Regions from separate parts of the Cetobacterium sp. ZOR0034 genome, predicted to be linked through region 2. Evidence: riboswitches for the same ligand, from Rfam matches in the RefSeq annotation. Region 2 holds a riboswitch; each other region holds the start of a gene.

Region 1 (4,256 bases), on a different contig from region 2:
AATGTGCTATAATAACGAAAATAAATAAAAAAAGACCTGCACAATACTAAAAAAAAGTGCAGGTCTTTATTTAAAATATTCAGAAAAATTGGAGGGAATAGAAAAAATGATGAATGGAAAAATAATAAAAGAAGCGATTACTTTTGATGATGTACTACTAGTTCCAGCAAAATCTGAGGTATTACCACATGAAGTTAGTTTAAAAACAAGACTTACAAAGGATATCGAATTAAATATTCCGGTCCTAAGTGCTGCAATGGATACTGTAACAGAAGGAGATTTAGCAATAGCTTTAGCTAGACAAGGTGGAATAGGATTTATTCATAAAAATATGAGTATAGAGGATCAAGCTGCTGAGGTAGATAGAGTAAAGAGAAATGAAAGCGGAATGATAAAGAATCCTGTTACTTTAACAAAAGATTCAACTGTATGGCACGCAGAAGAGATAATGAGAAAGTATAAAATTTCTGGATTACCAGTTATTGAACAAGATGGTTCTTTAATAGGAATTATTACAAACAGAGATTTAAAATATAGAAAAGATATGGATCAATTAGTTAGTGATATAATGACTAAAGAAAATTTAGTAACAGCTCCAGTAGGAACAACTTTAGAGCAAGCTAAAGATATCTTATTAGAAAATAGAATAGAGAAACTACCAATAGTAAATGACGAAGGTCAATTAAAAGGATTAATTACAATAAAGGACATCGATAATTTAGTTGAATATCCAATGGCTTGTAAAGATTCTCAAGGAAGATTAAGAGTTGGAGGAGCTGTAGGAGTTGGAGCAGATACTCTAGAAAGAGTTAAAGCTTTAGTAGATGCGGGAGTAGATATTATAACTGTAGATTCGGCTCATGGACATTCAAAAGGTGTTATGGCAAAAATAAAAGAAATCAGAGAAGCTTTCCCGACTTTAAACATAATTGGTGGAAACATAGTAACGGCAGAAGCAGCTTTAGATTTAATAGATGCAGGAGTAGATGCTGTTAAGGTAGGAGTAGGACCAGGGTCTATCTGTACAACAAGAGTTGTAGCAGGAGTAGGAGTTCCTCAATTATCAGCAGTAAATGATGTTTATGAAGTTTGTAAAACAAGAGGGATTGGAGTTATAGCAGATGGTGGAATAAAATTATCTGGAGATATGGTTAAAGCTTTAGCAGCAGGAGCTGATTGTGTAATGCTTGGTGGACTTTTAGCAGGAACGACAGAAGCACCTGGAGAAGAGATTATATATGAAGGAAGAAAGTATAAAGTATATGTTGGAATGGGATCTATGGCAGCAATGAAAAGAGGATCGAAAGACAGATACTTCCAAAATGACGCTAAGAAATTAGTTCCAGAAGGTATTGAAGGAAGAGTTGCATATAGAGGAAGCTTAAAAGATGTAGTTTTCCAAATGTGTGGAGGAGTTAGAGCTGGAATGGGATACTGTGGAACATCAACAGTTGAAGATTTAAAAGTTCATGCAAAATTTGTTAAAATAACAGGAGCAGGATTAAAAGAAAGTCATCCGCATGATATTATAATAACGAAGGAAGCACCAAATTATTCTAAATAGATATAAAATATTGACTTTGTAGGACGTATTGATTATAATGATTATAATTAAGAAACGTTTATAAGTGGCAAAGTAGAGGAAACTCTATGACGCAAAGCTATAGGGTCTTTAAAATGGCAGCCAGCTGCAATAGTCTTTGTGATTATTGCAGCTTTTTTTATTTTTTTTTTTTATTGAGGGAGGATAGATGAAGAGGTTAGTAGTTTTTTTAATGCTGTTTATTAGTTGTTTAGGTTTCTCGGAAGAGAGATTAACAATAACAGTACCTTCAAATACAACGGATATGTATTTGTATAAAGATTTAGAAAAGGGTGAATATCAAGGTGTTTACGCAGAGTTGTTAAAAAAAGTTTTAGAAGGAAAAGAGATTGAAGTTTCATTAGATAAAGAGAATAGTGACATGATGTTGAGAACTATTGAAACTTTAGATGGGAAGAAGGAATATGATTATTTGGATACTCCTATGATTTATAGGATAGGTGTTATTACAAATAAGAATTCGATGCTGTCAAACTTAGGAGAGGCTAGATATTTGAAAGCTGGATATATTCCTGGACAACATGGAATTAGAGAGATGAAAGAAAGATATAGCAATTTAACTTTAGATAAAATTGAAGTTAAGAATATTGATGAAGGATTAGAAAAATTAAAGAATGGTGAGATAGAGATTTTTATTGCACAAGATTGGTATGATAAAAATTTAGGTGATGTAGATTATAAACTTTTAGAGAATATAAGGTATAATGAACAAATAGCTATAAAAAAGAGTTTAACTGAGCTTTATGAAAAAGTGAAAAAAAGTTTAGATGAATTACCAGGTGAAGAATTTCAAGAGATTTTATCTGAAAATAGAGTGTCGTTTTATAAGTATTTGTTAAAAGATACGCCGAGTTATGAAAAAGTAACAGATAACTATAAAGAGATAAGAGTTAAATTGGGAAAAGATAAATTTATGTTGCCGTTTTATTATAAGCAGAAACAAAATTATCAGGGATTAACTATTAATATAGTTAAAGAGATTGAAAAGATAATAGGTATTCCTTTTAGTTTTGTGAAAGATGGAGAGTATGACATAGAGGGAATTGCTATCGAAAACTCTTTGGGAAGAGTAACTAAAAATTATACAAAACCTTATTATGAAATGAAATTGTCTGTGGCAAATAGAAAGTCAGATGGGTTTATTCAGAATTTATCTGATTTAGATAGGGCTAAAATTTTAGTTTTAAAAGGTGATTATAGTTATATATATTTAAAAAATATTTTGAAAAATAGTGAAATAGAAGAAGTAGAGACTTATGAAGAGGGGTTAAATAAATTATTAAATCAAGATGGAGAGTATCTGGTAGGATACTTTAATATATTGACAGGAGTAATAAGTAATAACTTTTTGGATGATAAAATAAAAGTTGCAGGGATATTAAATGATTCTTTTGGTGTTAGTTTTGGAATTAGTAAAGAGAAACAAGAGTTATCAAATTTAATTGAAACTATTTTAGAAAGTTTCACGATAGATAAAACTGTAATAGATAATAATATTTTAAAAAATTCAATAGTAACACAAAATTATAAGTTGATTTTAAAAATATCAATACCAGTAGTGATATTTATAATAATTTTAATAGTATTAATAATTAAATCTGAAAAAAATAGGAAAAAAGCAGAAGAACTAAGTTTTTCGTTGATAGAAGTGCTAGAAATGGCTAATCAATTGAATGACGAGGATACTGGAGATCATGTGAAGAGATTAGGTATGTATTCGACACTTTTATCTGAAAAAGTAAATCTGCCAAAAGAAACAAGAGAAAGTATCAAGAGATTTTCATCTTTACATGATATAGGAAAAGTTGCGATACCATCTGAAATATTAAAGAAACCATCTAAGTTAACAGAGGAAGAGTTTAAGAAAGTAAAAGAGCATGTAGAAATAGGGTATGACTTGGTAAAAAAATTGAAATTAGGAACTGTTGCAGAGAATATCGTAAGGTATCATCATGAAAAATGGGACGGTAGTGGTTATCCGTTAGGAATAAGAGGTAATGAAATTCCTTTAGAAGCTAGAATTGTTTCTATTGTGGATGTTTATGATGCTTTAAGACAAAGAAAGTTCCATAGAGATGCATTGACACATGAAGAGGCTTTAGAAGTTATAAGTAAAGATAAAGGGAAAAGTTTTGATCCAGAATTAGTTGATATTTTCCTTGGTAGTGATAAAGAGTTCGAAAAGATATATGAAGAAAATAAAGAATCTTTAGATTTAGCAACAGAATTTTATTCAGCAATAAAAAATAATAAATAGTGTTAAGAGGTGAAAAATTGAGGAGATATTTATACTTGATTCTATTTGTTTTAGTAACAGCATTATCTTTTGGTGAAGCAGAGTTGTATTTTGACGATATTCAATTTGATGAATATAGTGGTGAGGTAGAGAGGCAGAGTATAGAAAATAATACTTTGAAAATAGTTCAGGCTGTAAAAGTAGCAACTTTAGATCCTATTTATATGAAGGATCAATATTCAATAAGAACTGTGAACTATCTATACGACACATTATTTGTTTATGATACCAACGATAAAGTTGTTTCGAATCTAATAGAAACTTGGAATTGGAAAGATGATAGACTTTTAGAATTAAAAATAAGAGATGGCGTATATTTCCATAATGGTGATAAAATGTTAGCAGTAGATGTAAAAA
Region 2 (4,256 bases):
TTAACTTATAATTAAGACCTTTTTTTGATTTATTCCTTTTTTCATGTTATAATATTGCCCAATGAAATAATAATTTTAAGGAGCAGTTTGCTATGAAAATAAATATTAATACAAACCACATAAGAATCTGTAAATTATTAGAATATACGTCATACAAAACGACAGATTTTATCGCAGAGTTTTTGAAAATGGATAAACAAAATGTTAATCTTTATATAAAACAAATCTACTCCTTCACAGATTCAGAAGAGTCCAAACCTACAATCCAATCTATGATTAACTGTATTTGTAAAAATACAACTCTTCTAGGTGATTTGAAAAAGGAGCAACGTTTTACAAAAGAGAATAGAGTTCTTTATATAATTTTAATTCTTTTAAGAGATAGATACATAAATTTAAATAGTCTTTCTAGCTTGTTAGAGGTTTCAAGAAGGGTTATCGGAACTGACTTGGCTTTCGCTAAAGAAGCTCTTAGCATCTATGATTTAGATATCAATAGCTCAAATGCGAAGGGGATATCTATTTCGGGAAGTGAAAAAAACTTAAAGCTTGCTAGTTTATCATATCTTTATAAACTATTTGTTGAGTTTGAAGAACTTCCAACTATAATTACAAAAGATTATCTTGATTTTTTTGATGAACAATTTCATATGAAATTGAATAAAGATGTCGATACCTTTATAAATGAGTATAGCTTTGATTATTTTTCACAAAACAAAAATCTTCTAAAAGCTTTCTTTATAATCTATGGTAATTTAGCGGATCCAGATGAACCTACAATAGACTCTTTGAGTTTCAATGAGTTCAAAATATATTTTAAAGATTTTATAGGAAATCAGAAACTGAAATCTTGCTATAGTTTTTTTAAAATCTCTTTTATGGGCAAGATACTTTTAAAAAACTTAAACATATTTTTAGATACTTTAAAATTCTGTGATGGTGGTTTATACGAAAGGAGAAATTCACTTTCAAAAGAGATTAACACTGTAAAAGCGATGGTTTTTAAAAATCTATCTCTACTGATAACAAAAACAAACTTCTTGGAGAAATTTGTCAACAAAGTGAGCTTAGCTCATGACAAAAGTATTCCTTTAAAAATATGTGACTTAGAGTTTTTACGATTCAATCTACCTGAAGAGGATAGATTAAAATGTCTTCAACTTTTCTTTACTCTAAGAAAAATCTATCAAAATATACAATTTTCAAATGTTATCTTTTTATATATGTGGAGTTCCCACGAGGAAAGTTTAAGTAGCGTTAAAAATACACTTGTTGTTTTTGACCGTATTCCAACATTCCTCTTCCCAATTATAAAAAATAGATTTCTTCTAAAAGAAAATATGAATATTTTGAATTTTATAAAAGCAGATGAATTAGAAAACTATCTTTCTAACTCTGATATAAACTGTGTTATAACTTTTGAAAAACTGAATTCCGATAAAGAGTATCCTTTTATCAAAGCGTATACTCTTCCAATTTTATAAAATAAAAAACTCCTTTATTTTTGAAGGAGTTTTTATATTTTTACAATTTTTATAAATTTAATTTTACTGTATAAATCTTTTCCTATCTTTGTAGGATGAATTTTGAATACTCTTTTGTCATCAAAAGTTCCAAACTTTTGTATAAGTTTTTCCTCTTCTAACTTCTTTAAACATAATGACACAGATCCTTTTGATAACTGCATTCTTTTTGTCAACTCACATAATGTAATTCCTGGAGTTTCGTTTATCGTAAATAGTATCTCCTCTTGAGTATAATTGATATGATACTTCTTTAATTCATTTTTAATCTCCATCTTTTTACACATAGTAACACCCCTAATATTAAAAGTTTTTGACTCTATAAAACAGTTGTATTTTTATAAAAAAAAATACACCTATATTATGAGTTGTTCATAACTAAGTGCAACTGGCTGCCATTTTAAAGGCCCTATAGCTTTGCGTCATAGAGTTTCCTCTACTTTGCCGTATTTATCTTTCGGTATTATTATAACTCATTTAGGATATTTTTGCAACAATATTTCACCCTAAATACAGACAGGATGGATATTAACCACCCTGTCTACTGTATATATTATTAGGATTAGGCAACTTTTTTACAAACATCTTCATAAATTTTATAAATCTATTTGGACATCAAAATTAATGTTTTACATTGAATTATAATAACATATTTATATAGTTAATTATATAATCCATTTTTTATTTTTTTGAATGCAAATTTGACATGTTGAATGTCTTTTATTTTCCTGTAAAAATACAAAAAAGACGATTCTAAATCGAATCGCCTTTCCTCTTTTGAACTATATTATTTTATTAATCCCATTAATCTTGGTAATGCAGTTGAAAGTTCTGGAATATAAACTACTAGTAGTAATACAAATATTATTACCGCATAATATTTTATCATCTCTTTCATAACATCTTCCATCTTTAATTTTGCTACCTTTACCCCTACGAACAGTGTATTTCCTACTGGTGGAGTTATATTTCCTATACAAAGGTTAAATACTATTATGATACCGAATTGAACTGGTGTCATTCCAAACGTTTTAACTATTGGAAGGAATATAGGCGTGAATATAAGTATTGCTGGAGTTACATCCATAAATGTCCCTACGAATAGAAGTAATACATTCATAAGTAGAAGAATTATATATTTATTGTCTGTAATTCCTAAAATTAGATTAGAGATTGCTTGAGGTACTCCTGTGAAAGCCATTACCCATGACATAATTGTTGAAACTCCGATTAGGAAAACAATTATTCCTGTCATCTTTGCACTCTCTTCAAATATAGTCACTAACTGCTTTAAATTGATACTTCTATAGAAGAACATAGATAACAGTAAACTATATACAACTGCAACTATCGATCCCTCTGTAGGAGTGAATATACCTTGAATAATTCCACCTATAACAATAACTATTAAAGCTAATGATGGAATTGCATCTATAAACGTCGCTAAAACTACTGCTAGCTTTGTTGATGACTTACCTTTCATTCCTCTTCCCTTAGCTAAGAAGAACGTTAAAATCATACAACCAAGACCCCATAGAACACCTGGAATATATCCAGCCATAAATAGAGCTGCAACCGAAGTTCCTCCACTTACTAAAGAGTAAACTATCAGTGAGTTTGAAGGCGGTATTAATAACCCTGTAGGAGCTGTAGCTATATTTACTGTAGCACCTAATTTAGGATCATATCCCTCTTCCTCTTCCATAGGTAGTAAGATTCCACCCATAGCAGCACAAGCTGCAACTGAAGATCCAGAGATAGCTCCAAACATCATATTTGCAAGTATATTTGTTTGCATAAGTGATCCTGGAACTCTTCCAGTTAATGACTGTGCAAACGCAACTAGTTTCTTAGCTATTCCACCTTGATTCATAATGTTTCCAGCTAAGATAAAGAAAGGAATCGCTATCAATGTAAAGTTAGATATTCCAGAAAATATTCTCTGTGCTCCTGTAATAAGTGTATTATCAAAAGCTAGTGATGGTAAAATAGCAAGTATAGATGAGATACCTATACTTATAGCTATTGGGAATCCTAAAATTAGTGTAACTATCAGAACACTAAACATAATTAGAGCTGTTGTTAAAACCATTCTACTTTTCCTCCTTTAAATGTTCTAAGATATCTTTTATATTTAGTAGAGAATACATACAAATAATCAATCCACAAATTGGAAGAACAGCGTATATATATCCCATAGATATTCTTAGAGCTGGAGTTGTTTGAGTCATAGTAAGAGATGTTATTGAAGACCCTCCTCTTACTAAAACTCCTAATGAGAATAGAAATATTGCAGCTTCACTGAAAACTCCAAGTAACCCTTGAGTTTTGTGAGTCAATCTATCTATAAAGAAAACCATTCTCATATGATCTCTTTTTCCAAAGATATACGACGCTGCTAGCATCGCCATCCATGCGAAAGAGTATGATATAAGTTCCTCTGAAACTGTACTTGGTGATCTAAAAATATATCTCGATGAAATTTGATAAGTTCCTATCACTGTCATAAACATAAATAGTGCTACACAAGCTCCTAAGATAACTCTATCTAAAATTTTTCTAGTATTATTCATTCTCTTTTCCTCCTATCATAGACTTTCCAATCTCTTGAATTTGATTGTATATAGGTTCTAATTTAGGACTAGATTTTAACACCTCTTGATGAAGTGGTAAAACTCTCTCTTGGAATGCTAATACATCAGGATGGAAGAACTGTACGTTCATCTCCTTTGC
Region 3 (4,256 bases), on a different contig from region 2:
TTTAATTTTTCTGCTGCAACTTTTTCTCCTCTAAGTAATCTTAAATTTCCTAAATATATTTGATTTCTACTATTCTTATCTCCTAAAAAAAACTCTAAAGTTCCTCTTCTTTCTCCAACATTGGCTATATCACCCTTAAATTTTAGCTCTTGATTTTCTACTTTTACATTTAGATCTTTGAAATATACCTTTGGATTTAGTTCTCCCACATACCCTGCTATATCCATCTTTAAGTGTGTTAAAATCTGAACAGATGCTGTGCTATCTTTTGGATTATTAGGTAATCCCATCTCTTTTATCCCAACTGTGACTAGATACTCTCCTGCTGGAACACCTTTTGGTGCTCTTGCTAAAACTTTAAACTTTCCACTTCCGCCAGGTTTTAACGTTATTGTAGTCGGATAAAGCTCTATCCAATCCTTCATCGATTTCTCCAATCTGCTATCATCTAAATATATTTGATATCTCAAACTATTTTTTGTAGGGTTATAGAGTGTGTACTCTTGAACTTCCCCTCTTCCATCTATTCTTTTATCAAATGTAACTGGATGAACATTTACATATGAAAATAACGATGTTGCTAAAAGAAAAAATATTAAAACAACTTTCATAGGCCCTCCTTCAATAACTTCTTAAAAAAAAGAGAGAAGAGATCTTCTCTCTAATTTTAAGAAGTTATTTAATTTCCTACTCCTCCTGTTCCTGTTGGTGTTGGTGTATAAACAACTGTTAAAGTTGGTCTATCTGCTCCGTTGTTGTATATTCCCTCTTCTAATTTTGTCGCATTTAATTGATCTCTTGGTATAACTGAGTTAACTCTTCCTGTATGCTCTGTTCCGTTTATTTCAGCTTCGTACCCTCCTGTAGCATTTGTCTTTCCACCCGCCAAAGAAAGTACCGAATCTAATTTCCCACTATTAGGACCAATTAATTTTGTTGTGTATTTATTTAAATTAACAGTTAGTTTTCCATTCATTTCTACATATTCATTGCTTGAATCACCCATCTTTACTTTAAATAATTTAAAAGCTTTAGAGTCGTCTGTCGCTGCTCCTTTTACAATTCTTCCATGGTCAATTAATAGTTCATCTAAAACTGTCCCCGCTTCATCAGTTATAGTAAGTCCTGCCTGTGGCGCTGTTATTTCTGCTAAAACTTTTACTGGAACTGATGCCGTCCCTTCAGTTGTAGCTGTTCCCGTCCCTGGATTAGCTGCAAACGTAGCTACTGATAATGCCATGATTCCGAATAATACTCTTTTCATTTTTTCCTCCTCTAATCTAATATGTTACTTTATTATCTATATATCAAGTTGTTGATACCTACATTTTCTTCTTAGTTATCTCCTCATAAGTTGAAGATTCTCTAAGCCTTACCCCGACTATATCTTTTCTTTTCATATCTTTTAAAACCATTTTAAACTCATCACTTTTTCCAACTCCAATACGTCCTCTTTCCATAGATTCATAGTTTTCATTTCCTCTCAAAACATCGACATTGTACCAAACACCTCTTTTATCAGTATTATTTTTTACTTTAAAAGCAAGCTCTGTTTTTCCATCTGAGTTCTCACTTGTTTTTATATCAACTATCTCTAGTTTAGGTTTTAAATCCCCAACATAACCTATAATCTCTATACTCACATCCAACCCCATCCGAGCTGCAGCAGCCACAGTCTGACCATCAGATTTTTCTAACTCAGGAACTGGTACTGATACAAAATTTAAAAATGAGGAATACTCTCCCTCTTCAGTATTCTTGGGTGCTTTTATAAAAACTTTAAGTACAGATTTACTTTGAGGTTTTATTGTTATTATTTTAGGGCTATACTCAATCCATTTATCTGAGTCTCCATTATATCTTCCTGTGCCTGGTAAAGCAGTCACTTTGAATCGTTGAGTTTTTGTACTGTTATTTGTTAAAACAAACTCTTGATACCCACCACTTTTATCTATCCTTTGCTCAAAAAAAGTCGGTGTTATGTGAAAGGAAAATGTAGTTGTATAAAATAATAACAATAACAAATAAAATCTTAGTAAAAACATAAAAACCTCCATATTTTTTTTCTAAACTATTTTTAAAAAAAAATGCACCTTGAGTACAAATTTGTACTCAACGTGCAACTGGCTACCATTTGATTAGGCCCTATAGCTTTGCGTCCTGCAGTTTCCTGCAGTTTGCGGAAATTATCTTTTCAAAATTAGTGATTCAATAGTTTATTCTGAAATAGATTTTATTTTCCTGTTTTTTCTCAAAAATAAAATTACAGATACTTATTAAATTTTTATTCATATTTTTATTTTCACTAATTTCGAAAAGAAATTATCATTGTTTTTTTATCTCTGCTCATATTAGCATTTTTTTATTTTTTATTCAAGTCGTGATGTTTTTCTTATTTTCAAAAAAAAGGAAAAATTATTTTGGAACAGTATAATTATAAAAACACTATAATTTTTTATAAATTACAAGGAGGAAAGAGTATATGTACATAAACAATCGCCATCTTCAGATTTTAAAATTAATTAAAAATAACAATAATTTAACTTCTAAAGAGATAGGAGATCTTTTTTCAATGTCTGCACAACATACAAAACTTTATCTAGAAGATATCTATTCCAAACTCTATAACTCTGAAGCTTCAGATATTAAAAGTACAACTCTTATAGAAAAAATTTCATCCTCAAAAAATTCAAGAAATAAATTAAAAAAAACTCAAGAGTTTTCTAAAAATGAAAAAATCTTTTATCTTTTATTTCGATTGATAAAAGATAAATATATAAACTTATCAAAAATCTCTGATGAACTTGGCATAACTAAAAGAAATTTAAATTACTATTTAACCGAAATCTCTATCATTATGAAAAACTATAATTTAAAATTTAAAGCAACAAACAAAGGATTACAACTTATAGGAACTAACTTTTCTTTTAAGCACTTAACCTATTTACTGACCTTTAAATTTTGTATAGAAAAAGAATTTTTACCAACAAAAATAAGAAATGAAGTTATCTCTTTTCTTAAGATTGATAATTTCTGCCTTTTAAAAAAAGATATATATTCTTTTATGTCTTTAATTTCTTCTGAATACACTACTCATAAAACTAGTTCTATCTTCTCATTTTATTTTGCATTTAGAGTTCGAGATAATGAAGTGAAAATCGGAGATATGAGTGAAGAATTTATTTATCGACATAAACCTGCTCATTTCGAAGATGAGTTTTTTAAAAAAATTGTTTATTTTTTTAAAAATTCATCTTTTAAATATCTCAATACTAATTCTATTAGTGAACTAATAACAATAATAGATACTATTTATTACTCACATAGGAAGTTTCAAAAACAAGAATTAAATAAATCTGTCCAACTAAGACCTATTTTTGCTAAATATCTTGGAGATCAAATATATAAAAATAATAGCTTTTTCACTATTATAAATCCTTGGGTTTATTATACCGCTTTAAGAGCTCGTTTCTCTATCGAAGACTCTGCTTTTCTAAAGTTGAACTTAGAACATATCTACAACTCCAATGTTTTAAGCCTAACAAAGGAGATTAACTCTATTATCCCGAACTTTACTATATTTGAAACTCTTTCCGTTTGGTATCAACTTTCCGAATTTGAAGATAATAGTATAAAAAATATTTTTATTTTCAGAGATTTAAATATAAATATTGTTCCTATAATAGTTAATGAAATCTATAAAAAACATAATATAAAAATCTCTGAGTATATTAATGTTCGTTCTTTAAGAAAATACCTTAAAGAGAATTCTGTTGATAATATCATAACCGTTGAAAATATTAAGCTTTATGATAGTAGTTTAAATGTAAAAAATATTTTTTTTCCAATTCCTAACTACAAAAAAATTAATCCTTAATAAAATATGTATGAATTTTCTTTTCTTCTGAAATATTCATACATATTTTTTATTTCAAAAAAAAGGAAACATAACGTATGTTACGTAAAAAAAACGACATTAAAAATACCTTGCTATTGAGTTAGGAGAAAATATGAATAAAAATTTAAAAACAACTGAACAGTTTATTAAAGTTTCAGATGATAGAATTATTGAGATGTATCGAGCATTAAAACCTTATCAATCAACTAAAGACGAACTTTTAGCTCTAGCTTATGAATTTGAAACTTTATATGGTGCTATAGAAAATGCGAATTTTATTCGTTCTTTAATTGAACTCTATGAAAGAAAAGGATTTTTTAAAAAGAAGTCTGAATAAAATAAAAGATTCCTAAACTCA

The links. A riboswitch is a leader RNA that binds a small molecule or an ion and turns the genes downstream of it on or off. The one in region 2 is predicted to bind cyclic di-GMP.
Region 1: it holds a riboswitch for cyclic di-GMP, as region 2 does, so the genes downstream of both, L992_RS03500 (HD domain-containing phosphohydrolase) here and L992_RS04955 (MarR family transcriptional regulator) in region 2, are expected to answer to the same signal.
Region 3: it holds a riboswitch for cyclic di-GMP, as region 2 does, so the genes downstream of both, L992_RS09590 (hypothetical protein) here and L992_RS04955 (MarR family transcriptional regulator) in region 2, are expected to answer to the same signal.

The regions. Positions count from the first base shown of each region.
Region 1 is NZ_JTLI01000009.1:13,782-18,037, forward strand. It holds gene purD (phosphoribosylamine--glycine ligase) at 1-28, shown strand, start outside; gene guaB (IMP dehydrogenase) at 107-1,564, shown strand; cyclic di-GMP riboswitch class I at 1,621-1,696, shown strand; gene L992_RS03500 (HD domain-containing phosphohydrolase) at 1,752-3,860, shown strand; gene L992_RS03505 (ABC transporter substrate-binding protein) at 3,896-4,256, shown strand, end outside.
Region 2 is NZ_JTLI01000016.1:24,696-28,951, forward strand. It holds gene L992_RS04945 (hypothetical protein) at 1-11, shown strand, start outside; gene L992_RS04950 (HTH domain-containing protein) at 93-1,484, shown strand; gene L992_RS04955 (MarR family transcriptional regulator) at 1,517-1,810, opposite strand; cyclic di-GMP riboswitch class I at 1,904-1,979, opposite strand; gene L992_RS04960 (TRAP transporter large permease) at 2,311-3,615, opposite strand; gene L992_RS04965 (TRAP transporter small permease) at 3,617-4,096, opposite strand; gene L992_RS04970 (TRAP transporter substrate-binding protein) at 4,089-4,256, opposite strand, start outside.
Region 3 is NZ_JTLI01000049.1:53,211-57,466, forward strand. It holds gene L992_RS09580 (hypothetical protein) at 1-611, opposite strand, end outside; gene L992_RS09585 (hypothetical protein) at 680-1,264, opposite strand; gene L992_RS09590 (hypothetical protein) at 1,323-2,045, opposite strand; cyclic di-GMP riboswitch class I at 2,116-2,192, opposite strand; gene L992_RS09595 (hypothetical protein) at 2,483-3,877, shown strand; gene L992_RS09600 (diol dehydratase small subunit) at 4,011-4,235, shown strand.